4 regions of the Phyllobacterium ifriqiyense genome follow, and region 4 is predicted to be linked to each of the others. Evidence: predicted binding sites of a transcription regulator. Region 4 holds the regulator's gene; each other region holds the start of a gene.
The links. Region 4 encodes PhoB, which activates phosphate uptake and scavenging genes when phosphate is short. Its sites were predicted from a motif close to TGTCATNNANCTGTCAT; they were not measured.
Positions count from the first base shown of each region.

Region 1: a site for PhoB is predicted at 4,778-4,794, ahead of ugpB (sn-glycerol-3-phosphate ABC transporter substrate-binding protein UgpB). Genes of this name have one in related genera too.
Region 2: a site for PhoB is predicted at 2,641-2,657, ahead of QFZ34_RS07660 (BtaA family protein). Genes of this name have one in related genera too.
Region 3: a site for PhoB is predicted at 2,993-3,009, ahead of olsB (l-ornithine N(alpha)-acyltransferase). Genes of this name have one in related genera too.

Region 1 covers NZ_JAUSZT010000003.1:94,884-102,482, forward strand. The annotation lists gene QFZ34_RS07775 (N-acetylmuramic acid 6-phosphate etherase) at 1-18, opposite strand, end outside; gene QFZ34_RS07780 (glucosamine kinase nucleotide-binding domain-containing protein) at 217-1,104, shown strand; gene QFZ34_RS07785 (GntR family transcriptional regulator) at 1,097-1,885, shown strand; gene QFZ34_RS07790 (SIS domain-containing protein) at 1,900-2,910, shown strand; gene nagA (N-acetylglucosamine-6-phosphate deacetylase) at 2,907-4,067, shown strand; gene pncA (bifunctional nicotinamidase/pyrazinamidase) at 4,119-4,718, shown strand; gene ugpB (sn-glycerol-3-phosphate ABC transporter substrate-binding protein UgpB) at 4,865-6,175, shown strand; gene ugpA (sn-glycerol-3-phosphate ABC transporter permease UgpA) at 6,242-7,132, shown strand; gene ugpE (sn-glycerol-3-phosphate ABC transporter permease UgpE) at 7,147-7,599, shown strand, end outside.
Region 2 covers NZ_JAUSZT010000003.1:63,702-71,300, reverse strand. The annotation lists gene QFZ34_RS07670 (glycoside hydrolase family 25 protein) at 1-554, opposite strand, end outside; gene QFZ34_RS07665 (class I SAM-dependent methyltransferase) at 663-1,322, opposite strand; gene QFZ34_RS07660 (BtaA family protein) at 1,326-2,591, opposite strand; gene QFZ34_RS07655 (HlyD family secretion protein) at 2,758-3,798, opposite strand; gene QFZ34_RS07650 (MFS transporter) at 3,806-5,449, opposite strand; gene QFZ34_RS07645 (MarR family winged helix-turn-helix transcriptional regulator) at 5,455-5,901, opposite strand; gene QFZ34_RS07640 (GNAT family N-acetyltransferase) at 5,980-6,480, opposite strand; gene QFZ34_RS07635 (antifreeze protein) at 6,653-7,009, shown strand; gene QFZ34_RS07630 (J domain-containing protein) at 7,131-7,599, shown strand, end outside.
Region 3 covers NZ_JAUSZT010000003.1:1,386,193-1,393,791, reverse strand. The annotation lists gene lhpI (bifunctional Delta(1)-pyrroline-2-carboxylate/Delta(1)-piperideine-2-carboxylate reductase) at 1-441, shown strand, start outside; gene QFZ34_RS14320 (RsmD family RNA methyltransferase) at 475-1,581, shown strand; gene QFZ34_RS14315 (TrmH family RNA methyltransferase) at 1,578-2,447, shown strand; gene lspA (signal peptidase II) at 2,461-2,958, shown strand; gene olsB (l-ornithine N(alpha)-acyltransferase) at 3,072-3,962, shown strand; gene mutS (DNA mismatch repair protein MutS) at 4,068-6,791, shown strand; gene QFZ34_RS14295 ([protein-PII] uridylyltransferase) at 6,888-7,599, shown strand, end outside.
Region 4 covers NZ_JAUSZT010000003.1:744,872-752,470, forward strand. The annotation lists gene QFZ34_RS11170 (ABC transporter ATP-binding protein/permease) at 1-1,590, shown strand, start outside; gene phoB (phosphate regulon transcriptional regulator PhoB) at 1,753-2,439, opposite strand; gene phoU (phosphate signaling complex protein PhoU) at 2,456-3,184, opposite strand; gene pstB (phosphate ABC transporter ATP-binding protein PstB) at 3,208-4,023, opposite strand; gene pstA (phosphate ABC transporter permease PstA) at 4,038-5,777, opposite strand; gene pstC (phosphate ABC transporter permease subunit PstC) at 5,770-7,143, opposite strand; gene QFZ34_RS11200 (PstS family phosphate ABC transporter substrate-binding protein) at 7,232-7,599, opposite strand, start outside.

The DNA.
Region 1 (7,599 bases), 650 kb from region 4:
GGTGCGGCTAGGTTCCACTCTGCTCTCCTCGTTTTTATAATTAATGCCAAAAAAATACCACTTGTCCAGTAAATCTTAAAAAAATCCTGCAGTCATTTGCATCGGTGTAATTTTATGCATATATAACAATGCATTATAGAAAAATTTGAAAATACGTAAATTAACGCTTGGCTATTGGTACTTTATTGGTATTCTATTTACGGAGGGCTATTTGTCGTGACTTATCTCCTAGGAATCGATGGCGGTGGAACAGGTTGCAGAGCGGCATTGGCTGATCTGAACGGCCGCATCCTTGGTATAGGCAAGAGCGGCTCCGCCAATGTCATGACCGATATGGATATGGCGCGCGGCAATATAATGGACGCCACCGATGCTGCATTTGCCAGCGCAGGCATCGATAAGTCACACGTAGGTTCTCTGTCCGCAGTGTTGGGGCTCGCCGGCGCAAATGTTGGCGACAACGCTGCAAACTTGAAAGCCTCACTCCCGTTCAAGGATGCATTGGTTTTATCAGATGGCTTGATCGCGCTTCAGGGCGCAATAGGCAATAATGACGGTACAGTCGTCATTCTGGGAACGGGCTCGCTCTTTATTGCGCGCGAAGGAGATAAGGTCCAGTTCGCGGGCGGTTGGGGATTCAAGGTCGGCGATCTCGGCGGCGGCGCACGTTTAGGTCGACATCTGCTCGAGGAAACGCTTTTAGCATATGATCGTTTCCGCCCTGCATCCGAACTTACACAAGCCGTCATGCAGCGTTATGAAAACAACCCGCATAACATTGTACGATTTGCGCATGCGGCAACTCCGAGCGACTTCGGAACGCTCGTGCCGATAATCTTCGACTATGCTGCCGTCGAAGATGCGGTTGCTCTTGCTATCCTACAAATCGCCATAGACCAGATTGAGCAGGGTCTCGACACTATCATGTCAGCACGACAGACACGCCTTTCCCTTCTGGGCGGCCTTGGTCCGCTCTATGAAAAGCGCCTGTCAGCGCGCTATCAAGAGAAGCTGCAAAAACCGCTGAACGACGCTCTTGCCGGAGCGGTGCAACTCGCAGTTTTGAATTTCGCTTCAAAATCGGCGGAGTATATTCATGTCTGACGGCCTGATTAATATTCTTCCGACCCTCAATGACGGATCGATTGCCGGTGGCCCTCTTTATGTAAAATTGCAGCGGCTAATTGAAAATGCCGTGCTTGATGGCTTACTGAAACCCGGAGACGCATTGCCGCCGGAACGCGAGCTTGCCGCAATTGCCGATATTTCTCGCGTAACTGTTCGCAAAGCCGTTCAGGGTTTGGTGAGTGATGGTTTACTCATACAGCGTCACGGCTCCGGCACATTCGTCGCACCTCGCTCTGCTCGGGTAGAGCAATCGCTGACACATCTGACATCATTTACGGAAGATATGGCGCGGCGAGGCATGGTTGTTCGCTCGACATGGCTTGATCGTGGCATCTATGTACCCTCGCCTGAGGAAATGGTGACGCTGGGTCTGACTTCTGGCGAAAGAGTATCCCGGATCAGCCGCCTGCGTGTTGCCAATGATACGCCTATGGCAATCGAGAGAGCCGCTTTGTCCGTGCATGTTTTGCCCAATCCGGAACTAGTTACTCTGTCGCTTTATGCAGTGCTGGCCGCCAGCGGCAATCGTCCCGTTCGCGCGATACAGCGTATCTCGGCGGCAATACTTAAAGAGAACGATGCAAAATTGCTTGAGGTTCCTGTCGGTTCGGCCAGTTTGAATATTGAGCGAATCTCCTATCTTGATTCGGGAAAAGTGATTGAGTTCACCCGGTCCATTTATCGCGCAGACGCCTATGAGTTTGTTGCTGAGCTGAAACTCGGCGACAGTTCGGAAATATCAGGAGCAGTACTTTGAACAAGGCAACATTGATGCGGGAAGAGATATTGTCGATTCCCGACGTGACAACTCGTTTTCTGGATAGCTCCCGCGCCACGCTTGCCGCAGCTGGTGCAAAGCTGCGCGAAAAAAATCCACCATTTCTGGCATCCATAGCACGGGGGTCGTCAGACCATGTCACGGCATTCCTGAAATATTCCAGCGAGTTAACGGCAGGTATTCCAGTTGCATCACTTGGGCCATCGGTCGCTTCCATTTACGGCATAACCTTGAAACTGGGTAGCGCGGCCACTTTGTCCATCTCGCAATCCGGCAAGAGCCCCGATATTGTCAGCATGACAAAGGCAGCGCGCAAAAGCGGCGCACTTACCATCGCAATTACAAATGTAATTAATTCCGATCTTGCCAATGCAAGCGATCTGCCAATTGATATACTTGCCGGTCCAGAGCGTAGTGTTGCGGCGACAAAATCCTTCGTGAGTTCCGCAGTTGCAGGCCTTGCTTTGATCGGGCATTGGACCAACGATCAAAAGCTGCTTGCTGCCATCGATGACCTTCCTTCGGCAATGGCGAAGGCCGTGATGTGCGACTGGTCGCCATTCGCAGCGGCGTTGGAAAACGAAAACTCGCTTTTTATTCTTGGGCGCGGACCTTCTCTGGCCATTTCCAATGAGATTGCCTTGAAATTCAAGGAAACCAGCGGTGTTCACGCGGAATCATACAGCGCCGCAGAAGTGATGCATGGGCCAAAGGCAATTGTCGGCGAAGGCTTTCCAGTTTTGGTGCTTGCCGCAAGGGACGCCGCAGAAGCATCGCTCGTCGATGCCGCCGATCGTCTTGCCGATCAGGGTGCTGCTGTCTTCCTGACATCAAACAAGCCGTCAAAGGCAACGGCCCTGCCCTTTGTCGCTACATCGCATCCACTCACCGATCCGCTGGCGCTGCTCGTTTCATTCTACGCATTTGTAGAAGGGTTTGCCCGTAGCCGTGGCTTTAATCCCGATGAACCGCCTCACTTGCGAAAAGTGACGGAGACCATATGAGTACCGTCTACGCCATTACCGGTGCCGTCATTTTCGATGGAGAAAACTGGCACGAAAACGCCGCACTGGTTGTGGAACACGGCACAGTTAAAAGCATCGAAGCTACAAGCGTTCTAACTGCGGATATTCGCCGGGTTGAGATGAACGGGGGAAAACTTGTACCCGGGTTCATCGACGTTCAGGTGAATGGCGGTGGCGGGGTATTGCTCAATGACGGGCCGAGTATCGACGCTATCCGGACCATCTGCGATGCACATTTTGCTTTTGGCACAACTGCTCTGCTGCCAACGCTGATTACAGATACGCCGGAAACGACGGCAGCGGCTATTGCGGCGAGTAAAGCAGCGGCACAGGAAAAAGTCGCTGGGTTTATTGGTCTCCACCTCGAAGGCCCTCATCTGTCTGTTAGCCACAAAGGCACGCACGATCCCAAGCTGATCCGGCCTATGGACGATGCAGATTTGATTGCAATTATCGAAGCTGTTCAGGAGATTCCGGTACTTCTCACCACCGTCGCCCCCGAAACGGTATCGCCGGAAAAAATCAAGGCAATGGTCGACGCAGGCGTCATTGTTAGCCTTGGTCACAGCGGGGCATCATATGAAACAGCCTTGGCTGCGCAAGCGGCTGGCGCATCCATGGTCACGCACCTTTTCAATGCAATGAGCCAGCTTGGTCACCGCAGCCCGGGCGTTGTCGGTGCGACTTTGCAATCGGGAGAATTGTCAGCCGGACTGATTGCCGATGGTTTTCATGTCGACAAAGCGTCCATGTCGATTGCGCTGCGAGCCAAACAAGGCCCGGCGAAGATATTTCTGGTGACTGATGCGATGTCTACAATAGGCACGGATATCACGTCATTCACCCTTAACGGCAGAACCATAACGCGCGCCGGTGGCCGCCTGACGCTTGAAGACGGCACACTTGCTGGTGCCGATCTTGATATGATCTCGGCCGTTCGCTTCGTGCACCAGCAATTGGGGCTTACGCTTGATGAATCATTGCGCATGGCCTCGCTTTATCCTGCCCAGAGTATTCACATTGATCACACTCATGGCCGCTTATTGCCGGGCTATGAGGCAAATATTGTCCATTTAACTGAGAATCTTGACGTTGATCACGTCTGGATTGGCGGTGACCTTCACTATGCGCGTTGACGTCCGGCTCTAATTGACCATAGACTCCACGCCATTCTACAGGAGTGCATCATGGCCAAGGACGCATTGATCGTCATCGATGTTCAGAACGATTTTTGCGAAGGCGGTGCCCTAGCCGTGTCTGGTGGCAACGAAATTGTTCCGATCATCAACAAGCTGATACTCCGCTTCGACAGAGTTATCCTGACGCAGGACTGGCACACACCAGCTCATTCGAGCTTCGCATCAAGCCATCCAGGAAAAGCGCCCTTTGAAACCATTGCCATGCCCTACGGCGAGCAGACTCTTTGGCCGGATCATTGCATACAGGGCACAAATGGCGCCGATTTTCATCCTGATCTGGAATGGACAAAAGCCGAGCTTGTCATTCGAAAAGGCTTTCGCCCGCACATTGACAGCTATTCGGCATTTTATGAGAACGACCATGTGACGCCAACTGGCCTTGCTGGTTATCTGCGAGAGCGTGGAATCACTCATGTGACGCTTGTGGGTCTCGCTACAGATTATTGTGTGGCTTACTCCGCCCTTGATGCCGCCGCCCAAGGATTTTCCGCAGAAGTCTTACTTGACTCTTGCCGGGCAATCGATCTTGGTGGTTCGCTCGCAGCAATGACCATCACAATGCGCAAAGCCGGTGTCACGCTGATTTAGAGCAAAAAAGTGAACAGCTGCGCATTTTTTCCACAGGCTGACCTGCATCATTTGCCCAAAGTCAAATAACTGTTGTTTCTCTGTCACATAATGAGGATACTTAGCCCAAGCGCGCTAAAGACGACGCCTCACTATGGGAGATTATAATGACTAATCACGGCACCAAACTCACCGTGGCCTTCGGCATTTTGTTGGCCTCATCATCTGCATCGTTTGCTGTTACCGAAATCAGCTGGTGGCATGCAATGCCTGGCGCCAACGGCGAAGTCGTGCAGGCTTTGACAAAAGAGTTCAACGAAAGCCAAAGCGAATACAAAGTTGTGCCTGTGTTCAAAGGTACCTATCCGGAAGCGCTCAATGCTGGCATTGCCGCCTTCCGTGCAAAACAAGCTCCAGATATCCTTCAGGTTTTTGATGCCGGTACAGGCGTTATGATGGGAGCGGAAGGCGCGATCAAACCAGTTGCCGACATCCTTTCGATGGGCGAAACCAAGTTTGACAAGAGCCTCTATCTGCCGGGCATCGTGGCTTATTATTCAAAGCCGGACGGCACTATGCTGTCATTCCCCTATAACAGCTCTTCGCCAATCCTCTATTACAACAAAGATATATTCAAAAAGGCTGGTTTGGATGAGAATACTCCTCCAAAAACTTGGCCAGAAGTTTGGGAAGCTGCGAAGAAAATCAAGACAAGCGGCGCCGCTAATTGTGGTTACACAACAGCTTGGATGACTTGGATTCATACAGAAAATTATGCTGCATGGAATGATATTTCCTGGGGCAGCAATGAAAATGGCATCGGCGGCGTCGATGTTGAGCTGAAGATCAACTCGCCTCTTTTCGTCAAGCATTTCCAGGAACTTGCTGATCTGGCGAAAGATGGCACGTTCCGTTATGGCGGACGCACATCTGAAGCCAAGCAGCTATTCACGTCTGGTGAATGCGGCATTTACAATGATTCGTCGGGCGGCCTTGGCGACATCATCAAGTCCGGCATGAATTATGGTACCGGTCAGCTCCCTTATGAACCGGAATCCAAAAACGCGCCACAAAACACCATACCGGGCGGCGCGAGCCTCTGGGTGTTTGCCGGCAAATCAGACGAACAGTACAAAGGTGTGGCTGCCTTCTTCAACTTCCTGTCTAAGACTGAAATCCAATCAAGGCTGCATCAGGTTTCGGGCTATTTGCCAGTTACGCTGGCTGCCTATGAAGACACGAAGAAATCCGGATTCTACGAAAAGAATCCTGCTCGTGAAATTCCGATCAAGCAGATGATGGGCAAGGCACCGACCGAAAACTCAAAGGGTGTTCGTCTCGTAAACCTGCCGCAGGTCCGCGATATTCTGAACGAAGAATACGAGAACATGCTCGCTGGCAAGCAGACCGCTCAACAGGCACTTGATAAGGCCGTTGAGCGTGGCAACGCAGCAATCAAGCAGGCCATTGGCCAGTAACTAAGCCGTCAAAGATACCCGCCCGTATAATCTCATACGGGCGGGCTTTGTTTAAAGCGAGGCATCATGGCATCGTCAACGCGTGTCACTTTTCCCAACAAGTTTCTGCCCTACCTTCTGCTGGCACCTCAGTTGGCAATCACGGCCGTCTTTTTTTACTGGCCTGCATCGCAAGCCATTCAGCAGTCCGTATTGCGGGAGGATCCATTTGGATTGTCGACGCAATTTGTCGGGCTAGCCAATTTCAAACGCGTTCTGAACGATCCCAATTATCTGAACTCCCTTCAGGTGACTGTGATATTCTCGATTGCCACGGCCTTGATTGCCATGGCCTTTGCACTGTTGCTTGCGGTGATGGCCGATAAAGTCATACGTGGCAAAGGCGTGTACCGGACATTGCTGATATGGCCCTATGCCGTAGCTCCTGCGATTGCCGGCATGCTTTGGCTGTTTCTATTCAACCCCTCAATGGGTACATTGGCATATCTCCTTCGCTCGACGGGATATAATTGGGATCCGCTGCTTAATAGTGATCAGGCGATGGTGCTTGTCGTTGCTGCCGCTTCTTGGAAACAGATTAGCTACAATTTCCTGTTTTTCGTTGCGGGCCTGCAGTCCATTCCTAAATCGCTGATCGAAGCTGCGGCCATTGATGGCGCCGGAGAAACAAAGCGTTTTTGGACCATTATATTCCCGCTTCTCGCGCCAACAACATTTTTCTTGCTGGTCGTTAATACGGTTTACGCCTTCTTCGATACGTTCGGCATCATTCATGCCGTTACAGGGGGCGGTCCGGGAAAAGCAACAGAAACTCTGGTCTACAAGGTCTACAATGACGGGTTCGTCAACCTGATCCTTGGCGACTCGGCGGCGCAATCCGTTATTCTGATGGTAATTGTCATTGCTATGACAGCGGTACAATTCCGCTATGTCGAGCGCAAAGTCCATTACGGCTGAGGGGAACCAGAATCATGATTCAAAACAACCCCATAGGCCGCATCATCGCCCATATCATTTTGATTGTCGGCATTTTGATCGTTGCATTTCCAATCTACTACACCTTTGTAGCGTCAACCCAGACATTGCAGGATATTATCCGTCCGCCACTATCGTTGTTGCCGGGAGGTCATTTCTGGGAGAATTATTCCAGCGCTCTTTTCGGTGGCATCGGCAAGATCGGCGGCGTTGGCGTTGACCGTCTTTTGCTCAACACGCTTGTCATGGCGCTCGGCATTGCCATCGGCAAAATCATCATTTCCATCTTGTCCGCCTACGCGATCGTATTTTTCCGCTTTCCGGGACGCATGTTTTTCTTCTGGTTCATCTTTATAACGCTGATGCTGCCCGTCGAAGTGCGCATTCTGCCCACCTACAAAATTATGGTCGACCTTGGACTGATCGATACCTATACAGGCCTTATCCTT
Region 2 (7,599 bases), 680 kb from region 4:
TGTACGATGTCAATGAAGGTGCGCATCTCGCTGCGAACAATTGCTGCATTCGGTCTCAGCTTGCAGGTGGGTGATGCGGCGTTCCATTCCATATCCAGTACTGGCGGCAGGGCACCCGGGTCATTCGGCACATTGCGGATGAACCAACGGGCCTGATCGGCGGCAGAGCGGCAGAAATAGTAAAAATGGTAAGCACCACGCGGAACACCTGCAGCTCTTGCTGCTGCCCAATTTTCTGCAAAGCGGTCATCGACCCGGTCACCACCTTCCGTGGCCTTGATAAAGGCAAAAGAGATGCGGCTCGAGCGTGCAGTCTGCCAGTCTATGGTGGATTGATATTTGGAAACGTCCGTGCCGTGTATCGGATAATGCCAAGGTGTTTTTCCGGTCCATTCATGTGGATCGCTATCACCGTAGCGCGGTGCCTTGACATTGCCGGAGGGCGCATCCATCTGGCGTGTCGCGGAGGGTTTCCTGGCGTCCTCAAAATTATAGTCGACGGTCGTACAGCCGGTTAAAACGAGTGTCATCAAAGCGGCTGCAAGACGTTTCATATAAAATTTCCGCGGCTAGATCATTGTTCGGCATTGGTGCGATCTTACAGATGCACTATTATGCTTAACAGATCATGAGCGGTCGCGCTGACCCACGTGGGATCGAAATTACATACCGTTCCGGCGTATAGTCGTTATCCAGGCAAATCCGCGATAAAGCCGTTGTTTCTGCACCGTGGCATTGTTTTTCAATGCAATGGATTCGGCAATATCGAACAGATCATTGCGCGGCGTGACATGATACCAGTCCAGCCACTTATAGAGTGCTTTGCGGGAAACGGACGGCAGATCGGCCAGATCACCGAAGTCAACAATATGAAGAGAGCCGTGCGGAGCAAGGTGGCTGACCGCTTCATGCATTACCAACTGCCATTGCGGGATCATTGAAACGGCGTAGGAGATAAAAATTCGGTCAAAATGCCGACGCGCGAAAAGAGCTTGGGGATTAAAGTCGGCTGCGTCTGCATAGGCGAGCTTGGCCCGCTTACCAAGACCGGCTATCTCTATTTTCTTATGCGCGGTTGCGAGCATTTCGTTCGAAATATCAATGCCGTAGAGGGAAGTCTTTGGATAAGCCTCGCCAGCAAGAATCAAATTCCGGCCTGTTCCGCATCCAATCTCGAGGATCGAGCCGCGTTCTGGCGGATTGAGACCGGCAATCATGGGGTCGCGGCCCAGCAGATAATATTTACGTGTCACATCGTAAAAATGGCGTTGATGCCGATAGACGCGATCCATGAGAGGACCATGTTCGATCTTCGTAAACATGATTCAGCCTCGGAATGTGTACAAATGAAATCCGCCATAAATAGAAGATCGGTCGCGCGCATGAAGCGTTTTCGACTGATCTTCCTTGTATTCCCACTGCGCTAGCGTTGCGTCATCGACACGGCCCGGCAAAAGAGAGGGCTCGGCGGCTGTGCGGAAGATTACCCGCGCGCCGGGAGCAGCTGTGCGGGTAATTTCAGTCCAAAGCTCATTGAGCTGCGTATCGTTCATCCAGTCTTGAGCATCCAGCAATATGAAGCGATCCACTGAGTTTTCAGGCTTTGCGCTCAGAAACTCCGTGTAGGACGCATTGACGACGCTCATTCGGCCGGCACGTTCACGCACTGCCGCAAAATTGTTGCGGGATAAATAAGGCGGTAGCGGACCGGTCTCCGCATTGTCGCTATAGCCGCGGCCAAAGGCTTGCCAAGCAAAATAGTTTTCTGAAAGCGGAAAACCGCAGGCGAGTTTTTCAAGGCGCCCACGCAATACCTCAGCCATATCGCCGTTTCCTGCAGTTGCAAGGGCATCATACTGCTGTGGTGGAATTCCGAGGCCAAAAAGCGAAGACTTCCGTGCGGTCGCCCAGCGGATCATGCGTTTGTCAAAGAGCGGGGCGAGGGCGGTGTCGAAATAAACCCGTTGTTCGGCAAGTGTCGATGCCTTCAGAATATCGCGCGGGTCAATACCGTAGAGTCTGGCAACGCGATGCCCCATGCCGATAAACAGGCCAAGCAGGCCATGGCGGTAAAGGTCGCGCGAAAAAATGGAGATACGCCGCCGGCCGGACACCATCCGCTTCTCCCAATAGGAGCGGCTGGTTGCATCAAGGTGCGGCCGGATGAAGCGTTCATAGGCCGTTAGATTGGATTTGCTGTCGGCAGTTCCATAGAACCGATAAAACGCATCGTAATTGGGAAGATTGACGACAGCAGCAAGCTTGAGGCGGTTGAAGGCAACGTGAGCCGTATTGAGATCAACGGCTTCAACGCTGGCAGGATCAGCCGTCAAATAGGACATGGCATTACAGCCGCCGGATGCAATCGTAACAATTCGATGACCGGCACCAATCTGCAGGGCCTCCATATCAACTTCCGGATCTTCCCATATTTGCGGATAGACCAGTCCCTTGAAAACGTGAGCAAATAGTCTTTCAGACAATCCGGCGCGTGATAGAAGCCGGTTTTGCCGAACAGCCCTGTTCAGTTTTTCATTGCTGATATGCGAGCGAGGAGGCGGCGTATTTGCAGACTGTCGAGCAACTGGCATCCAAACGAATCCCCTTTATTGGAAATTCCTGCTCGCCTAGCACCCGCATGTAACAAGTTGGTGACGCCGCTGTGACGTAATGGATGACGCTGATGACAATTTGATTCAAATTTTATTGATAAGTATTGGTTTTCGAATCTGATTCTTCCGCCTTGTGCTGACGCTGTCAGCGTTGGGGCGGTTCAGTTCGTACCACCACCGACATTCCGGGGGCGAGATATTGTGCCAGGTCCTGTCCTGGATCGACTGATATGCGTACAGAGATACGTTGCGCGACCTTTGTAAAATTTCCGGTGGCGTTGTCAGGTTTGATTACGCTGAATTCAGAGCCGGCTGCCGGTGCAAATCGTTCAACCTTGCCGGACAGTCTTTTGCGATTGAGAGCGTCGACTGTGAACGTGATCGGCTGCCCCAGTGCAATATTGCTAAGCTGCGTTTCCTTGAAGTTTGCGATAATCCAGACGTCGCTGGGGACAATTGCCATGAGCTGCGTTCCGGCACTGACATATTGGCCGAGCTTGACACCAACTTCGCCAAGCGTGCCATCCCGTGGAGCTACAATTTTAGTGTTCGACAAATCGATATCAGCCAGTTCAACGGCTGCCTTTGCGCCTGCGACTGCTGCTTCCAACGAACCGCGACTGACCTTAATGGTTTCAAGATCCTGATTGGACACTTCCAGTGCTGCTTTGGCCTGAGTTACAGATGCCTGGGCTTGCTCCAATGCTGTTTCACTTTGCTCTGCGTCACTCTTTGTCAAAACACCCTGACGGGCCAATGGCTCGATGCGGGCCCAATTGGCCTGTGCTCGCCGCAATACAGCCTCGGCGCTGTCGAGTTGTGCCTGGCTGGATCCAATGCGTGCCTCGGCGGCACGTTGCTGCTGTGTTGAGTTGTCAAGAGCGGCTTGCTGACTGGCGAGAGTCGCTTTTGCCTGATCCAGTTTTTGCGCAAAAATCCGGTCGTCAATTTTGGCCAGAAGTTGACCCTGTTTGACCTTGTTATAATCCTGAACCGGAACATCAACGATATAGCCGCTCAACTGCGGACTAATCAGAGTGACATAGCCCTTCACATAGGCATTTTCTGTTATCTCGATATCGCTCTGAAATGGTGGCAGGCGCCAGGCATAAAGCACAAGCACGAGCCCGGAAATTCCAATAAGGATGGCAATTATCGTTGCCGAATGGCGCATATATTTAGACATCATCTGATCAACTCGTTTGAATGGCGAGAACGGTTTCCCGGTTGCGGAAAAGTGCGCGCAGGGAGACGTGCGTTAAAAGAATAATGAGCGCGAAAAGCGAAATACCGGCAATGAGCAGAAACGCATCATTATAGGCGAGGATATTGGCTTCACGCGTCGTTTGTTGGGAAAGCAGCGCTATTCCTTCTGCGTTTAACAGGGTGCCGTCGGTAATCGATCGGCTATAACCCGCTGTCAGTTGCCCAACACGCTGAACCACAAGCGGATTAGATAGGACAATGCTTTCTGCCAGGATATTGGAATGGAATTTCTCGCGTATCGTTATGAACGTACCGAAAACCGCTTGCCCGAAAAGCCCCCCAAGACTTTGTGTGGCTAGAAACACGATAATGAAACTGAGAATGTAGTTTGGCCCGCGTTTCAACGCTGAACTTAGCCCGACGGACATGGCTGGCGGCAAGAAGAGAGCTGTGGCAGCGGCTATGCAAGCTTGACTCGCATACATTTGCGCTGGGCGCGTGAGGTTCGTTGATTGGCTGTCCATATAGGAGCCGGCAATAAGAAACATCAAGGCAACGGCATGGATCGCAGGCACTCTTTCGGGTGTCATCACTGCGGCACATGAGAGGCCCGCTACAATCATTGCCGCCATGGAGACCATATAGATCATGCTGATTTGATCGTTTAACAGGCCCAGATTTTGAAAGAAATTATTGGCGACGGTTGATTGTTCGGAGACGACAAGCCTGAAAAGCAGAATTGTTCCGGCGAAATGAACGATCTCCTTGCTGGCAATCCAGCGGATATCGAGGAGGGGTTTTTCCCGGTTGAGCTCAATAATGACCGCAGCCGTAATGGTGACAACTGCAATAGCCAGAAGCACACCAAGCCAAGGGGCTTCAAACCACCAATAGAGCCTACCGGTAACGAGCGTCACGGCGATACAACCGAAACCGATGGCTATCAAAAGATAGCTGATAATATCCAATTTCTCGATGACCTTTGCCCTTGGTATGGGTGTCAGAGGGAGAAGATAGATAACGCCAAATGCGATAAGGGCGAGAGAAATTTCGAACGTATATAATCCGCCCCACTGGCCGATATCCAACAGCGTGGGCGAAAGCAGGCGAGCCAGAGGCGAGGCCAGCGATATATTCGTTAGCACCAGACATATGGCTATTGTCATCTTGCGCGCCGGTGTGAACGCCTCAAGCATGTAAAGGAAGGCAAGACTCGACAATGGAGCTGCGGCAATGCCGCTGACAAAACGAATGATGATGGCCGATTGCAAATCTGTGACCACCAGATGCAGCAGCGATACAAGCACGAAAATTGCCAAGCTTAACTGGGCAAAATTTCGCAAGCCATACTGATTTCTGATCTTGATAAGTGCAATCGACAGGCTGACATTGGGTGCCATATAGGCAGCGATCAGCCAGGTGGTTTCGGTGTTTGTTGCACCGAGATAGCCCTGAATCTGCGGGATATTTGTAGCGATCAGATTCATTCCAAGGCCCTGCGTCATCGATAGCAGAGTTGACGCGCCAATATAGGCAGCCGAGCGGAGCGGATGCATAGGAACGGGCGCCGCAGGGGGAGGCGGTGCAGTCTTGATCGGATCATAACCGACAAACTCAGCTTCGGGGAGCATGTGGCTCAGTCCCTCTCGTCGAGTTCGTTGATATTGCGGTTAATTGACCGAAGGACATCTACTGTGTTCTGCAGGTCTTCGCTCTCGATACCCGCCAGGACATCAGCGCGCAGCTTTTGGGCAAGATCATTGACCTTTTTTGCTAATGTCCTGCCGGTCACCGTGATGTGAATTTCCTTGGCGCGCCGGTCCCCTTCTGCCTCTTTGCGTTGAATGAATCCCTGACTCTCAAGACCGTCAAGCAAGCGCACCATGGTGGGTGTTTCTATATCCAGCTCTTCTGCAAGCTCCTTTTGATTGAGCACTGCAAGCCTGTCGAGCAGCAACAATGTCCGCGCTCTGGCTTGTGTCAGTCCTAATTCTTTCACACGCGAATCAAAATGCGTGCGCAGCTTTCGGCTGGCTCTGCCCAATTCGTCCACAAAAATGAAATGTAAGCCACGATGTGCCATAAGATAGCTATATAATAAGTAGGTTGCTAATTATTAATGTGCGATATAACTCCAAATGGATTGGATTTCAAGGTCGTGTCAACGTAGATCGAGACGCAGGAGTTCGTCCGTATAAGATTTGCCGTCGATACGCAGGGCATCCTTCTCCACGCCGAACACCTCAAAACCCAAGCTGAGATAGAGCGTGCGGGCTGTAATATTGGCAGCCATGACGGTCGCGTGTAATGTATCAACGTGATTTCGAGCGTAATCGATAACTGCCAGCGTCAGTCTTTTTCCGAGCTGATGCCCGCGCCATCTCTCATCCACATAAACACCCCAAAGCAAACCCTTGTGTTTTTGCTTTGTCTTGGAGTTTGCGGCAAAGCCTGCAACGCCGATCAGTTCACCTTCAGCAAATGCACCGAAAACGGCGTTTGGCAGAGCGTCAAGGCGGCAGCGAATTTCGGCCATGTCGAGATCGGCCTCTTCTTCATAGCTTGAGCCGAATGCTTCCGGCGCCGCTTGCAATCCATGTAAGCGCAGTCGCTGGAATTGCTCTGCATCCTTCCTGTTCAATACCCGGATCGAAATATTCATATTCGGACTCCAAATATCACATCATGACAGGCAGATGACGAATGTCGCCATGTTTACAAAGAGATATCCACATAAGAGTTGAATGAAAATGAAAATAGAACTCCATTCCGCCTTATTTCAGATAGAGTGGATTCGAGGGGCCACTTGAGTACCTAGGAGAGGATTAAAACACATGAAGAATAAATTTGTTATCGCGTTGGCAGCTGTATCGTTGTTTGCTTTGGCTGGCTGCGGTGAAAGCGAGCAGAAGACCGAAACGCCACCTGCTACAACTGAAGCACCAGCTCCAGCACCGGCGCCGGCTCCAACAGCGGTTGAACCAGCAAAGCCAATGACTGCTCAAGACGCGATGAAGACCATTAAAGAGCAGGCTGCAACCATGACTGCTGAGCAAAAGCAGGCTGCCGTCGAAACCGCCCGCAAGGCAGCTGAAGAAGCCGCAAAAGCGGCGGGACAAACAGCCGATCAGGTTAAAGCCGCTGCCGACGCAGCTGAAAAAGCCATCAAGGACGCGCTTGGCGTTCAATAAAATTCAATTGGCAGGTCCGGCAGGCCTCATGTTTGCCGTACCTGCGCCCATCTATGTCAAACAGTTTTGATGCATAATTATCTCTCTCGCAATTGCGAAAAACTTTGAATAAAATAGAGCCATGTCTATTTGGCGCCGCATCAGCGATTTCATCACCACCACAGCAGTCGATGCATTCTCCAGCATTATCGAGGCTGTACGTACCGCATTTGAAGGCGATCCCGAAACGCGGCGACGCGTTGCGTTTTCGATAGCAATGATTGCCTTGTCGGCCAAAATGGCCAAGGCAGATGGCATTGTATCGCAAGCCGAGGTTAATGCGTTCCACGACATTTTTCATGTGCCTGAGCAGTATCAGGACCAAGTCACCAGATTATATAATCTGGCAAAGCAGGATGTCGCGGGTTACGAGGCCTACGCAACGCAGTTGGCTTCACTTTGCGGTTCCGGTCACCGGAACTGTCAAATGCTGGAAGATGTTCTTGATGGGCTTTTCCATATTGCCAAGGCCGATGGCGCATTGCACGACAAGGAATTGACATTTCTCGGCACGGTTGCGGAAATCTTTGCCCTTGATGAGGAAAAGTTTG
Region 3 (7,599 bases), 640 kb from region 4:
GCAGAGTTGATCCGGGACGGTTTTAACGCCAGAGCTGTTGAAGACAAGGATGCAGCGATCGCGGAGGCCGATATCATCACCGCCGGTACGCTATCCACCGAGCCGTTGATCCTTGGAAAACATCTGAAAGCCGGCGCACACGTCGATCTTATCGGTGCTTTTACGCCGAAGATGCGAGAAAGTGACGATGAGTGCATCAAACGAGCGCGTGTTTTTGTTGATACGAGAGACGGAGCGCTAAAAGAGGGCGGTGATATCGTCCAGCCGATCAAGGCCGGGGTAATCGATTCCGGCCACATAATTGGCGATTTGTTCGACCTCACACGAGGAACAATGAGAGGTCGTCAATCGACGGGCGAGATTACATTGTTCAAATCTGTTGGCGCAGCTCTTGAAGACCTTGCTGCGGGTATCCTTGTCTATGAAAAGGCAATGGCGTAGTAACCTTGGAAAAGGTTGCAAGGAAAATACGGTTTGAAATCGCCCGGCGGTAAAATTAGAAAAACGAAAAACGGCAGTGGCCGACAAGGTGACGTTTCAAAAAATGCTGTGCAGCGGCAAAGCGTAACGAAGCCCCGCCCGCAATTCGCCAAAGCGCACCGTTCCTCCGATGAAGAAACGGAGCGTGCATCGCCGCGAACAGAACAAACTCCAAAGCGCGTGGTTACCCGCCGTACCGGTGCACGTCCGCAGGAAAAGACTGGGCTTATTCTGGAAACGCTTCCGTCTGAAAATTATGCGCTTCTTGATAGCGGCAATGGTTTGAAACTGGAACAGTATGGCCCTTACCGGATTGTCCGCCCGGAAGGTCAAGCGATCTGGCTTCCGGCGTGGAGTAAGAGCGAGTGGGACAAGGCCGATGCAATTTTCACCGGCAATACAGATGAAGAGGGCGTTGGGCGCTGGCAGTTTCCTAATGTGCCGTTGGGTGAAACCTGGCCGCTCGCTTATGATGGCATTTCGTTTTTGGGTCGTTTCACCTCATTCCGGCATGTTGGCGTATTTCCTGAACAGGGGACGCATTGGGCGTATATGCATGATCTGATCCGCGGTGCAAAACGCCCCGTCAAAGTGCTAAACCTCTTTGGTTATACGGGGGTTGCTTCACTCGTAGCAGCCCGGGCAGGCGCCGAGGTCACGCATGTAGACGCGTCGAAGAAAGCCATTCTCTGGGCACGCGAAAATCAGGAAATGGCTGGACTATCGAGCAAGCCTATTCGCTGGATATGCGAAGATGCAATGAAATTCGTGGCGCGGGAAGAACGCCGCGGAAATGGTTACGACATCATCCTCCTTGATCCACCTGCCTATGGGCGCGGCCCCAACGGCGAGGTCTGGCAACTTTTCGACAATTTGCCAGACATGATTGATTTATGCCGATCAATTCTTACCCCAAATCCCTTGGCGGTCGTCTTAACTGCCTATTCGATCCGCGCATCATTTTTTGCCATTCACGAATTGATGCGGGATACGTTTACGGGCCTTGGCGGCGAAGTGCAGTCCGGCGAACTTATTCTTCGCGAGCGCTCCTCAAAGCGCGCCCTTTCCACATCTCTCTTCAGCCGCTGGGGTGCATCATGAGCAAGCAGGACGACCACCATCGCGGCAGCGGCATTGTCCGCCCGGGCAAAGTCAAGGAAGTCACCAGCCTTACAAACCCGATCGTCAAGGATCTGCGTTCGCTGGCATTGAAAAAATTCCGCGATCAGCAGGGTGTGTTTCTTGCCGAAGGACTAAAGCTCGTCATCGACGCACTCGACCTTGGTTGGACAATCAAGACCTTGGTTTACTCCAAAGCCGGTAAGGGAAACTCGCTTGTCGAGCAAGTTGCCGCCAGAACGGTGGCCAAGGGCGGCGATGTGCTGGAGGTCAATGAAAAGATCATCTCGGCAATAACCCGGCGTGACAACCCGCAAATGGTAGTCGGGGTGTTCCAGCAAAACCTCCAAATGCTTTCCAACATCCGTCCACAAGCCAACGACGTTTTCGTGGCTCTGGATCGGGTTCGGGACCCTGGAAACCTCGGTACAATCATTCGAACTGCCGACGCAGCAGGCGCCAAAGGTATTATCCTCATCGGCGACACCACGGACCCGTTCTCGCTTGAAACGGTTCGCGCGACAATGGGGTCGGTATTTGCAGTTCCCCTCATCAGGGCAACGGAAGCAGAATTTCTATCCTGGAGAAAGAGTTTCACGGGTCTGATCGTTGGAACGCATCTCAAGGGTTCAGTGGACTATCGGACTATCCCTTACGCCAATAAGCCGGTCGTCTTGTTAATGGGCAACGAGCAGCAGGGCCTACCCGATCAGCTGTCCTCGGCATGTGATCGGCTGGCGCGAATACCCCAAGCCGGCCGAGCTGACTCCCTTAACCTTGCCATCGCAACCGGAGTAATGCTGTTTGAAATCCGGCGTGACGCCCTGAAGCTTGACGCGACCACTTGAGAAAATGCCATTTATGAGCCGCACGCGTTTTTTTAGCCTTTCTGCAATCATCATGGTTGCTGTCCTGACCGACCAGATAATCAAATATCTCGTCGAAACAGGTATGGATTATCAGCAGCAAATCGATCTTTTACCCTTTCTGGCATTATTTCGTGTTCACAATGAAGGCATTGCCTTTTCAATGTTGAGCGGAATGCACGACATTGCGCTCATAGGGCTTACACTCGTCGTCATAGGCTTCGTAAGTTACCTTTGGTGGAGTACAAACCCGGATCGGTGGATTTCTCGTGCGGGCTTTGCGCTTATTATTGGCGGCGCTCTCGGTAACCTCATTGATCGCAGCGTTCATGGCTATGTAATCGACTATATTCTTTTCCATCTGCCATCATGGTCATTCGCCGTTTTCAATCTCGCCGATGCCTATATTTCTGTTGGTGCAGCATTGGTTGTAATTGAAGAGTTTTTTGTTTGGGCTAAAGAGCGGAAGAACCCACCTGATAAGGCAAACTAGCTGATCAAGCATCGCCGGTTTGGCCTTCGTTTTACGTCATGTTGCCGTCATTAAATCGTAGTAATGAGGGCGAGAACGACTACCGGTCAACCTCCGACGAGGGTCAAATCGATATGGACATCTCCTTGCTTGAATCCGCTTCAATCTCTAAAGATCAAAGCATCATGTCGCAGGTTGATTCAACATCTTCGCCATTTACGGCTCCACAGATTGTCTCGGTGCTTGGCCGAATCGGGACTATGGAGGTTTGCCTTGCGCAAACCGAGGACGAAATTGCCTCCTCCCAGCAATTGCGGTTCAAAGTATTCTTTGACGAACTGGGCGCCAAAGGTTCTGCAACATTAGAGCAGCGCGACGCTGATCGGTTTGATCCCTTTTGCGATCACCTCCTTGTTTATGACACGGCAATACCTGGACCAAAGCACAAACAGATCGTTGGAACATACCGACTCCTGCGTTCCGAAAAAGCGTTCGAGACAGGCGGTTTTTATACTGCAAGCGAATTTTCCATCGAACGCCTCGTCGCCGCCAAGCCGGATTTGCGTTTTCTCGAACTTGGCCGTTCCTGTGTCCTGCCTGAATATCGCTCGAAACGTACTGTCGAATTGCTCTGGCAAGGCATCTGGACCTATTGCCGGTTCCATTCAATTGGCGTGATGTTTGGATGCGCATCCTTCCAAGGCACTGTTCCGGCCGCCCATGCTTTGCCGCTCTCCTTTCTTCATCACAATTGCCGGGCAACGGCCGACTGGGATGTCAAAGCTTTACCTGCTCTTTATCAAGCCATGGACCTTGTTCCGAACGAAGCTATCAATGCCCGTGTGGCACTCTTTGCGATGCCACCCTTGATCAAAGGTTATTTGCGACTTGGTGCAATGATAGGTGATGGTGCCGTTATCGATCACGATTTTGGCACAACGGATGTTTGCATCATTTTGCCCGTTAGCCGCATCTCCGAACGCTACGTCAGCCATTATGCGGCCGAATCGAAACGTTTCGGATAGACATCGTTTTATCACCTGTGGAGAATATCGCAGTTTGACTCTGCAGAGGTGTGTAAATTCGCGGATACCGAATAGATTGCTCCTGCTTAGCTCAGGAGACAAGTTTTGGCCGAATTGGCATCCTCTGTAATTGAACAATCCCCATATGAAGCGAATATCTCGGCGCGTCCAACGCCGATGATGGAGCAGTATATCGAGATTAAGGCGACTAATCCTGACAGTCTTCTGTTTTATCGAATGGGCGATTTTTACGAGCTTTTTTTCGACGATGCCGTCGAAGCTTCCAGGGCCCTCGGGATTACCCTGACAAAGCGTGGAAAACATCTTGGCGAAGATATTCCCATGTGCGGCGTCCCGGTCCATGCCGCTGATGACTATTTGCAGAAACTGATAGCACGAGGCTTTCGGGTTGCAGTTTGCGAACAGGTGGAAGATCCGGCCGAAGCGAGAAAGCGTGGTTCAAAATCCGTTGTAAAGCGCGATGTTGTTCGATTGGTTACACCGGGAACGATCACTGAAGAGAAACTCCTTGATCCTTCTGAAGCAAACTATCTGATGACTATGGGCCGCGTCAAAGGCGCGGATAGGACCCAATTTGCCCTTGCCTGGATCGACATCTCAACCGGAACTTTCCGCGTCAGTGAATCGGACGCTTCGCGTTTACTGGCAGATATACTCCGCGTCGACCCTCGCGAACTGATTGTGGCGGACACAGTTTTTCACGACCCGGAATTGCGTGCAGTTTTTGATATTGTCGGGCGCGCTGTGAGCCCCCAACCGCCGAGCCTGTTTGACAGCGCCACAGCAGAAAATCGCATACAACGCTATTTTGATGTCAGCACTCTAGATGGGTTTGGTCAGTTTTCACGCGCTGAACTCTCCGCCATATCGGGCGCTATCGCCTATGTTGAAAAAACACAGCTCGCGGAACGCCCTCCCTTGATGCGTCCGGAGCGGGAGTCGGAAGGTTCTTCGCTTTTCATAGATCCAGCGACGCGAGGGAATCTTGAGCTCCTACGCACGCTTTCCGGCAAACGTGAAGGTAGCCTGCTGCGAGCGATTGACCGAACAACAACGGGCGGTGGTGCACGTCTTCTGGCCGAGCGCTTGACATCGCCCTTAACAGATCCGGCAGCTATCGCCGAACGCCTTGACTCCATTTCGTTCTTCCTTGCAAGGCAACCCCTGGCCGATCTGATGCAATCGGCCCTAAGAGGCGTTCCTGACATGCCTCGCGCGTTGTCGCGGCTTGCAGTTGGCCGCGGTGGTCCGCGTGACCTTGGAGCTCTCGCGCTTGGTCTGGAAGCCGCCTCCGAGATTTTTCACTTGTTTTCGGGTGAAGAATTACCGTCGGAACTTACCCGCGTTCGCGAATGTCTCGCCCAATTGCCACTGGATTTTACCGCACACCTTGACCGGTCTTTGGCTGATGAATTGCCGTTGCTAAAACGTGATGGGGGATTTGTTCGTGCGGAATATCACGCCGAACTCGATGAAATGCGTGCTCTGCGGGATCACTCGCGCCGGATCATCGCCGGCTTGCAAGCCGACTATATGGAAACCACAGGCATCCGATCGCTGAAAATCAAGCATAATAATGTGCTGGGCTACTTCATCGAGGTAACTGCGAACAATGCTTCCGTCATGACGGATAGTGTTGAGGCAAAGAGCAAGTTCATACATCGTCAAACAATCGCCAATGCCATGCGGTTTACAACCACCGAGCTGGCTGAGCTTGAAACCAAAATCGCAAATGCAGCAGAGCGGGCTCTTTCGATCGAACTTGGCATCTTCGACGCTTTGACAAATGAAACGATTCTCAATGCTGACGCCATACGTGCTGGCGCACTCGCATTATCAACCCTTGATGTATCCGTTGCTCTGGCTGCTCTCTCCGGCGAACAAGGATATTGCCGCCCACTGGTCGACGACAGCTTAGCCTTTGAAATTGTCGCCGGGCGTCATCCCGTGGTCGAGCAATCCCTTAGACGGCAGGCAGAAAGTCCTTTTGTTGCTAACGACTGCAATCTCTCGCCGCTCACCACCGGTAAAGGAGCCATTTGGCTCCTGACGGGCCCCAATATGGGCGGTAAATCAACTTTTCTGCGCCAGAACGCGCTTATAGCCATCCTCGCCCAAATGGGTTCTTTTGTCCCTGCGGGTTCAGCGCATATAGGCGTGGTCGATCGGCTGTTCTCCCGCGTTGGTGCATCCGATGATCTGGCGCGCGGCCGCTCTACATTCATGGTAGAAATGGTTGAAACGGCTGCGATTTTGAACCAGGCAACGGATCGTTCCCTTGTGATCCTTGATGAGATCGGACGCGGCACTGCCACTTTCGATGGTCTTTCCATCGCGTGGGCAGCGGTTGAATATTTGCATGAGAAAAATCAATGCCGCGCAATCTTTGCAACGCATTTTCATGAAATGACTTCGCTTTCCGAAAAGCTTGAGCGCCTAAGCAATGTAACAATGCGTGTAAAGGAATGGGACGGAGACGTTGTATTTTTGCATGAGGTTGCCAAGGGTGCAGCCGACCGTTCCTATGGTGTGCAGGTGGCACGTCTGGCGGGTTTGCCTGAAGCTGTCGTAAATCGGGCCCGTGATGTTTTGCATCAGCTGGAAGCTGGCGAAACCTCTGGCAAAGCGGATAAGCTAATTGATGATTTGCCGCTGTTTTCCGTAGAGGTAAAACGACAGGCACCCAAGCCAGTCCAAGGGAAAGACAGTGCGCTCCTTGTCGCCCTATCGGCAATTAACCCCGACGAGTTGACCCCACGCGAAGCACTTGAAGAACTTTACCGCCTGAAAGGACTAAGCGCACATTAGCGCCAAGACGTATTACTGCCTGCTTCAAAATGTAATCGTTTCGTTTGGCGCAAATTCGCGCTATAGCGTGCGGCCATCATTTGTAAAGTCGTGTTCATGAGCGCCACAGACCTGAAACTGGAACAGATCGTCAGCCCGGACAGGCTTCATCAACAATTTGAAGATCTCGTCAAAGCGGCAGCCAAGCAGGGCAAACCGTCTGTCGAGCGCAGCGATGTTTTGCAGCTCATCAAGCAAACGCTGGAACTTGGCCGCAAAAGCGCTGAAACGATGCTGATGCAAGATGCACGGGGCACACGATGCTCCGTGCGCCTCTCATGGTTGATGGATCAGATCATTACGGCGCTCTATAATTTTGCAACCCGCCATGTTTATCCCGCAGTCAATCCTTCGACTTCAGAGAAAATGACGATCATAGCGGTTGGTGGTTATGGCCGCGGCGGTCTGGCTCCAGGTTCTGATATCGATCTGTTATTTCTCCTACCCTATAAGCAAACCCCCTGGGGTGAGCAGGTGGTCGAATACATTCTATATATGCTTTGGGATATTGGCCTGAAAATCGGTCATGCTACCCGCAATCTGGATGAATCAGTCCGCTTATCGCTTTCGGATATGACCATCCGCACCAGTATTCTGGAGGCACGCTATATTTGCGGCAATCAGGAGCTGTTCGACAAGCTCATTGAGCGATTTGATAAAGAGGTTGTTGAGGGCACCGGTCCCGCCTTCATCGAAGCAAAGCTTGCAGAGCGGGATGCGCGCCACAAGAAATCCGGCGCAACCCGCTATCTCGTCGAACCGAACGTAA
Region 4 (7,599 bases):
CGTCATCTCCTTTCGACAACCTTGCATCGTAAATGGCGCGGCTGGCTCAATGGCCGCTTCGGTGAGGCGCTGCTTGATGAACAGCACACACATTATCATTTGCAGCAGGGAAGTTCGGCGGAGCAGACTCCCGACAATATCGACCAGCGCATTCAGGAATCCATCAAGGGAATGACCGGCGGCGCCATTGGCCTGGCCATGGGCGTGCTGGGCGTCACAATGTCCATTCTTTTCGTGGGCCAGAAACTCATTGAACTTTCAACGCCAATACCCGGCCTTGATTTTCTTGGAGATTATGGCAGTGCCACGCTGGCCTTTACGGCCATTGCGCTCTACGTGCCGGTCAGCACATGGATTGCTATGCGTATTGGCCGCGCTCTTGAAAAACTCACCCTCGCCATGCAGCAATCCGAAGGCAGTTACAGAAGTGAGCTGACCACATTGTTGCGCCGCAGCTTTCAGGTTGCCGCTGCCAATGGCGAGACTGTTCAAAAGTCGTTAAATGACAAGCTCTACAGAAGCGTCGACAATAATTGGGGGCGTTTCAATGTGTTCGATGCCTGCTATATGTCGTTCACCTCGATCTACAATTTCTTTTCCGCCCGTATTGTCGCCTATATACCCGGTCTTCTGCCCTATATGGGTAATACCATCAGCTTCAAGAACTATATTACCGGTTCCGAGCTTGTTGGTTCGATGATCAATGAATGCTCCTGGTTTATCCATGTCATGCCCGCAATTGCCAATTTGAAGGCAAATGCACGGCGCGTTACCGAATTGGCCCAAGCGGTCGAGCGTGTCAGCCAGCCCTCGGAATATTATCGGTCCACAGGTGTCAGCGAGTTCAAATTTGCCACACAGCATGAAGCCTTTGGCGTCTCGGTGCGGGGACTTGAATTGATGCATCGCGACAGCGAGGCCAAAGCTTTTCTCACACTTGGAAATATGCGGTTGCGCAAGGGCCAATGGGCTTACATCAAGGGTGATTCCGGTAGTGGAAAAACCTGTTTGCTCAAAGCAATGAACGGGCTTTGGGGCTATGGCCGTGGTGAAATCTTTTACCCGAAAGATGCGGCAACAATGTATGCGGCGCAGGAGGTCAAACTTCCCGGCGTGTCGCTGAAACAGCTCGTATGCCTCCCAATGGATGAAAGCCGTTTTGGCGATTCCTCCGTTGCGGCCGCCCTGCACCGCGCCGGCATGGGCGACTTTATTGAAAACCTTGGTGAAGAATGCCGCGATGGCACGTCTTGGGACCAGCTCCTGTCGGGTGGCCAGAAGCAGAAACTGGTGCTTGCGCGCATATTGCTGCACAAGCCTGCGGTTTTGTTTCTTGATGAAGCAACCGGCGCGCTGGACCCGGACTCCAAGATCGCCTTCCATCAGGCCATCAAGGATCATTGTGCCGGAACCACCGTTATCAGCGTGATGCATGAGATCGAAGCGCCACGCTCGGTTTCCGGCGAAAACTTCTATACGCATATTTTGGAGATCAATGGCGGCACAGCTATCCAACGGCCACTTCTGGAGACATTGGTCGAGCCAGATCCGCTACCAACAACAAACTTCCCGCTGATTGCCGCCGAATAGCCCTTTTCGGAACACCGCGCTTTTTGTCCGGTAGAAGCAGTTCTGTTTAAATGAGACTACCGGTCATTTGCGCAAGCCATCTCTAGCGCAAATTGGCTCATATAACGCCGATTCTGTTCCCGGCCGAGACAGAAATTCGATAAAGAAAAACGCGCTTTAATCCTATCCGAAGGAATAGCCTGCACCGCGCACGGTCCGGATCGGATCAAGCGATCTGCCAATATTGATTGCCTTGCGCAAACGGCCAACATGCACGTCAACCGTGCGGTCATCGACGTAAATATCCGCGCCCCATACATTGTCCAGGAGCTGTCCGCGCGAGAACACCCGGCCTGGAGACTGCATCAGGAATTCCAGCAGGCGGAATTCTGTCGGTCCGAGCTTGAGTTCACGCTCTTTGCGGAAAACCCTGTGCTGTTCGCGGTCAAGTTTCAGATCTCCAAAGCTCAACACATGCGACAAGAGACTTGGATTGACCCGGCGTAGCATGGACTTGATGCGTGCCAGCAATTCCGGTGTCGAGAACGGCTTGACCATGTAATCATCCGCACCGGTTGAAAGACCGCGAACACGCTCGCTTTCTTCACCGCGCGCGGTCAACATGATGATCGGCAGGATTTCTGTCTCGCGCCGAGCACGCAGGCGGCGGCAAAGTTCAATACCGGAAAGGCCTGGAAGCATCCAATCGAGGATCAGCAGATCCGGCACCTTTTCGCGCAAGGCGATTTCGGCTTCGTCACCACGGCTGATGGTTTCGACAATATAGCCTTCTGCCTCCAGATTATAACGCAGGAGAACACTGAGGGCATCTTCGTCTTCAACGACTGTGATTCTGGGAGCTATAGGCATGGTCTGCTTCCGGCAATTATGGCGTTACTGGCTCGTCAAGAATAACGGTATGCGACTGATCTTCCTTCGGGCGTTCCGCCGGAAGCTGTGTTCCCGTTACAATGTAATAGACCGTCTCGGCGATATTGGTGGCATGGTCACCGATGCGCTCAATATTCTTGGCGCAGAACAAAAGATGCGTGCAAGCGGATATATTGCGCGGATCTTCCATCATATAGGTCAGGAGTTCGCGGAACAGCGACGTGTAAAGCGCATCAATCTCATCATCGCGTTCACGGACGATATTGACCTGTGCCACCGAGCGTGTCGCATAAGCGTCGAGAACATCCTTAAGTTGTGTCAATGCCAGTTCTGCGATGGTCTGCAGGCCGCGATAGACAGAGAGCGTCTGGCGCGTATCGTTGACAGCTACGACACGCTTGGCAATGTTCTTGCCAAGATCGCCGATACGCTCAAGATCGGATGAAATGCGGATCGTGCCGATTACTTCGCGCAAGTCGATCGCCATTGGCTGGCGCTTGCCGATGATGGTGATCGCCTTTTCGTCAATCTCGCGCTGACCGGCGTCGAGGATAAGGTCATCAGAGATCACGCGCTGGGCAAGCGCATTGTCCGAATTGACCATGGCCGACACAGCCTGTTCGACCATGCGCTCCGCATGTCCGCCCATCTCTGCAATCTTGTGCGTCAGAAACTTCAGTTCATCGTCATAAGAGCGGACGGTGTGTTGTGCTGTGTCAGTCATTGTCTAACCCTCTTCCCGTGAGATCAACCGAAACGTCCGGTAATGTAGTCCTGCGTGCGCTTTTCGGTAGGGCTGGTAAACATCATTTCAGTGTCACCGACTTCAACAATATTTCCAAGATGGAACATTGCCGTGCGTTGCGACACGCGTGCCGCCTGCTGCATTGAGTGTGTGACGATGACGATCGTGTAGTTCTGGCGCAATTCGTCGATCAGTTCTTCAACCTTTGCCGTCGCGATAGGATCAAGCGCCGAGCAAGGCTCGTCCATCAAAATCACTTCCGGGCTGACCGCAATGGCGCGCGCGATGCAAAGACGCTGCTGCTGTCCGCCGGAAAGACCGGTGCCAGATTCATGCAGACGGTCTTTCACTTCCGCAAACAGGCCTGCACGCTGCAGGCTTTTTTCCACGATTTCGTCGAGATGACTCTTGCTTTTGACAAGACCATGAATGCGCGGGCCATAGGCAACATTTTCGAAGATCGACTTCGGAAATGGATTTGGCTTCTGGAATACCATGCCGATACGGGCGCGCAACTGAACCACGTCGATCTTGGGATCATAGATATCGCGCTCATCAAGCGTGATATTGCCCGTGACCCTGCAGATCGAAATCGTATCATTCATGCGGTTCAGGCAACGCAGGAAAGTCGACTTGCCGCAACCCGATGGTCCGATAAGCGCGGTGACTTCCTTTTCCCTGATATCGAGACTGACTTCAAAGAGCGCTTGTTTGGCTCCGTAAAATACGGAGACGTTTTCGCCCTTCATCTTTATCGCAGGCTGGTTCGAGGAGTTATGCAATTTCTTTTCCACATCAACTTCGGATAACATGTTCATGTCCTTGTACCTCATTACCAGCGACGTTCAAAACGTCGGCGCAGCATGATCGCCGCAGCATTCATCACGAATAGGAACACCAGCAACACCAGAATGGCTGCGGCGGTCTTTGCCTGGAAGGCGACTTCAGGAAGGTCGGACCACAGATAAATCTGCACCGGCAGCACCGTCGAAGCGTCGGTTATCCCACCAGGAATATCGACGATGAACGCGACCATGCCGATCATCAGCAGCGGAGCCGTTTCGCCCAGAGCATGCGCCATGCCGATAATCGTGCCGGTCATGATGCCGGGCATGGCCAGAGGCAGCACATGGTGGAAGATGGCCTGCTGATGCGATGCACCGACGCCCAGCGCCGCTTCCTTGATTGAAGGAGGTACGGAGCGAAGTGCAGCGCGCGATGCAATGATGATTGTCGGCATTACCAACAGTGCCAGCACCAGCCCGCCAACCAAAGGGGCGGAACGTGGAAGGTCAAAGAAATTCAGGAACATCGCCAGTCCGAGCAAGCCGAAGACAATTGATGGAACGGCTGCAAGATTGTTGATGTTGATTTCAATGATCTCGGTCACGCGGTTTTTCGGCGCAAACTCTTCAAGATATATGGCAGCGCCGACCCCTAGTGGCAAGCAGAGCAGCAATGTTACGGCGAGCGTCCAGAGCGTTCCGGTCAACGCACCGCGAATACCTGCAAGTTCAGGCTCACGCGAGTCACCCGAGGTGAAGAAGCGGGTCGCAAAAGCACGTTCCACCAAGCCCTCGGACTTCATCTTTGTGAGCCAGATCGCAGCCTGATCCTGCACGCGGCGGTTTGATTCCGGCGTGACAAGCGTCAGCATGGACCAGCTGCCGGGAGCAGCAGCTTCGGCGCTTGCAGGTGTTATCAGCTTGACGCCATCAATGCCCGAGGGGCTGATCTGGCTCGCCTTGATCGTCCCGCCATTAACGTTGACAAGCAGGCTTGGCAGCTTCTCATCCAACTCAATAGCGACATTAGCGTCGGTGATGCGGGCATTCAGCGTCTGCGCCTCTGCTTTGATCGCATCGATCTGGCTTTGCAACGAGCTTGCTGCATTTGCATCAAGGCCAGGGATCAGCTTTTCAAGACGTGCGGATTCTGTCGTCAACTTTTCCAGACGCTCAAACAGAAAACCCTGCATTTCCTGAAAAGCCTTGGCGAAATCATCACCCGATGAACGCAGCGAATAGGTCTCGCCGTTAAGGGTCTGGGAAAGCGTTCCCGTACCTTCCAGCACGATTTCCGATGTCTGATAACCCTTCAGGAACTGATCTGCATCATCTGAAAGCAGAACAGGGACGGTCACTTCCTGACCGATCAGCGAAGGATTACCCGAAATCATGCGGCGGAAATCGTCGGATGCACCTGAACTGAGCAGGCCATTCAACGCGCGACGTTCCGCACGGGTTGAAACATCAGGAAACTGAGCGGCCAATGCGTCACGAATGATCTTGTCGTAATTACCAGCAAGAAGCGTCACAGGGTCGCGGGTGTTCTGTGGATCCAGTGCCGCCTGATCTGCGGTAACCTTCAGATCCACCCGATATTCTGAAAACGCGGGCAAGCCCTTGAACAGAACATCGAGCAGAACAACCGACAGAAACAGTGCCGTCAGAATAATTGCCGCGATCCCGTAGAACTTGAAGCGCCGCTCTGCGCGGTAGCGCTTCTTGACCAATGCATCGCGTGGGTAGTCGGTAACGGGAATGCCGTTGGATATGGTGATGTCAGTCATATTGTTCCCGATATCTCTTGACGATCTGGAGCGCGATGAAGTTGAGGACAAGCGTGAAGAAGAAAAGCACGAAGCCGAGAGCGAAAGCCGAGAGCGTTTTGGCACTGTCGAATTCCTGGTCTCCAACCAGAATGGTCTTGATCTGCACGGTAAAGGTCGTGACCGCTTCGAGCGGATTGAATGTGAGGTTGGCAGCAAGTCCGGCTGCCATGACCACGATCATCGTTTCGCCGACTGCACGGGAAATTGCCAGCATGAATGCCGACACGATGCCCGGCAAAGCCGCAGGAAGGATAACCTTCTTGATGGTTTCGGACTTTGTTGCGCCCATCGCATAGGAACCATCGCGCAGGCTTTGAGGCACCGCATTGATCACATCATCCGAGAGCGACGACACGAAGGGGATAATCATCATGCCCATGACAAGTCCGGCAGCGAGTGCCGATTCCGACGAGACCGAGAGACCAAAGGTTTCGCCCCATCCGCGGATGAATGGCGCGACTGTCAAGGCAGCGAAGAAGCCGAGCACAACAGTAGGCACACCGGCCAGAATTTCGAGAATAGGCTTCACAATTGCACGCGTGCGCGGGCTGGCATATTCAGCCATGTAGATCGCTGCAAACAGGCCGAGCGGACCAGCAACTGCAATAGCGATCACAGTGATCAGCAATGTGCCGACCACCAGCGGCACGATGCCAAATGCGCCGGATGAACCGACCTGATCAGCCCGGATCGCCGTTTGCGGCGACCATTGCAGACCAAACAAAAAGTCGATCGGCGATACTTTGGTGAAGAACTGGATGGTTTCGAAAACCACGGAAAAAACAATGCCGATTGTCGTCAGGACAGCAATGGCCGAACAGGCCAGCAAGACATATTTGATCAGTCGCTCGACGCTGTTTCGCGCGCGAAACTGCGGCCCGATCAGACGAAAACCCATCATTGCGGCGGCCAATGCAAGGGCAACGCCGCCAATCAGCAATAACCAGCCAGTAAGGCTGACAGCGCTTGAATAGGCCGATGCGGCATTGGCCAGTTCGGGCGAGGCAGTGCCTGCATAAGTACCGGCAAGAATTGAATGAATGTCGCGAAACACCGCGCTGCGGCCAAGACCATCAGCAATAGTGGCCGGGTCAATACCCGCAAGTGCCTGCGCCTCGACATATCGATTGGCAAGCGGCGCTCCCAGAACATAGACCAGAAGCATGGACAGCGCGATCAAAGCCGCAAGAAACATGCCGTGATAGGACGGAAGCGAATGGAGAGACGAAGGCTCCGCTCCGGCAAGGGATGACGCCCTTTGGCGACCCACCAGAAACAGCGAGACTGTCAATAGCGCGAGTATCAGGAAATATGTTGCGGTCATAGGCCTACCGATCCAGGTCCAAGGCTTGGCTTCAATGTATTTGAATGGCAGCCGGTCAGATCACCGGCTGCCATTCTTGATATAAAGCTTATTTCAGCTTGTCGCCGTTGATGGTCTCCATGGCCAGAACAGCCTTGGCAGCTTCAGCATGGCGCTCAGCTGGCAGCGGCACGAGGCCCTTTTCGGAAAGGTAACCTTCTTCGCCGCTTGCAGTGTCCGACACGTATTCAGCAGCAAACTTGTCCAGACCCGGGATAACGCCGACATGGGCCTTTTTGATATAGACGTAAAGTTCACGAGAAGGCTTGTAAGTACCGTCGGAAATTGTTTCGAAGGTCGGAACAACACCGTCGATTGGCACACCGGCCAGCTTCGATGCATTTTCCTCAAGGAAGGAATAGCCGAATACGCCAAATGCCTTTGGATTTGCTTCAAGCTTCTGAACGATCACATTGT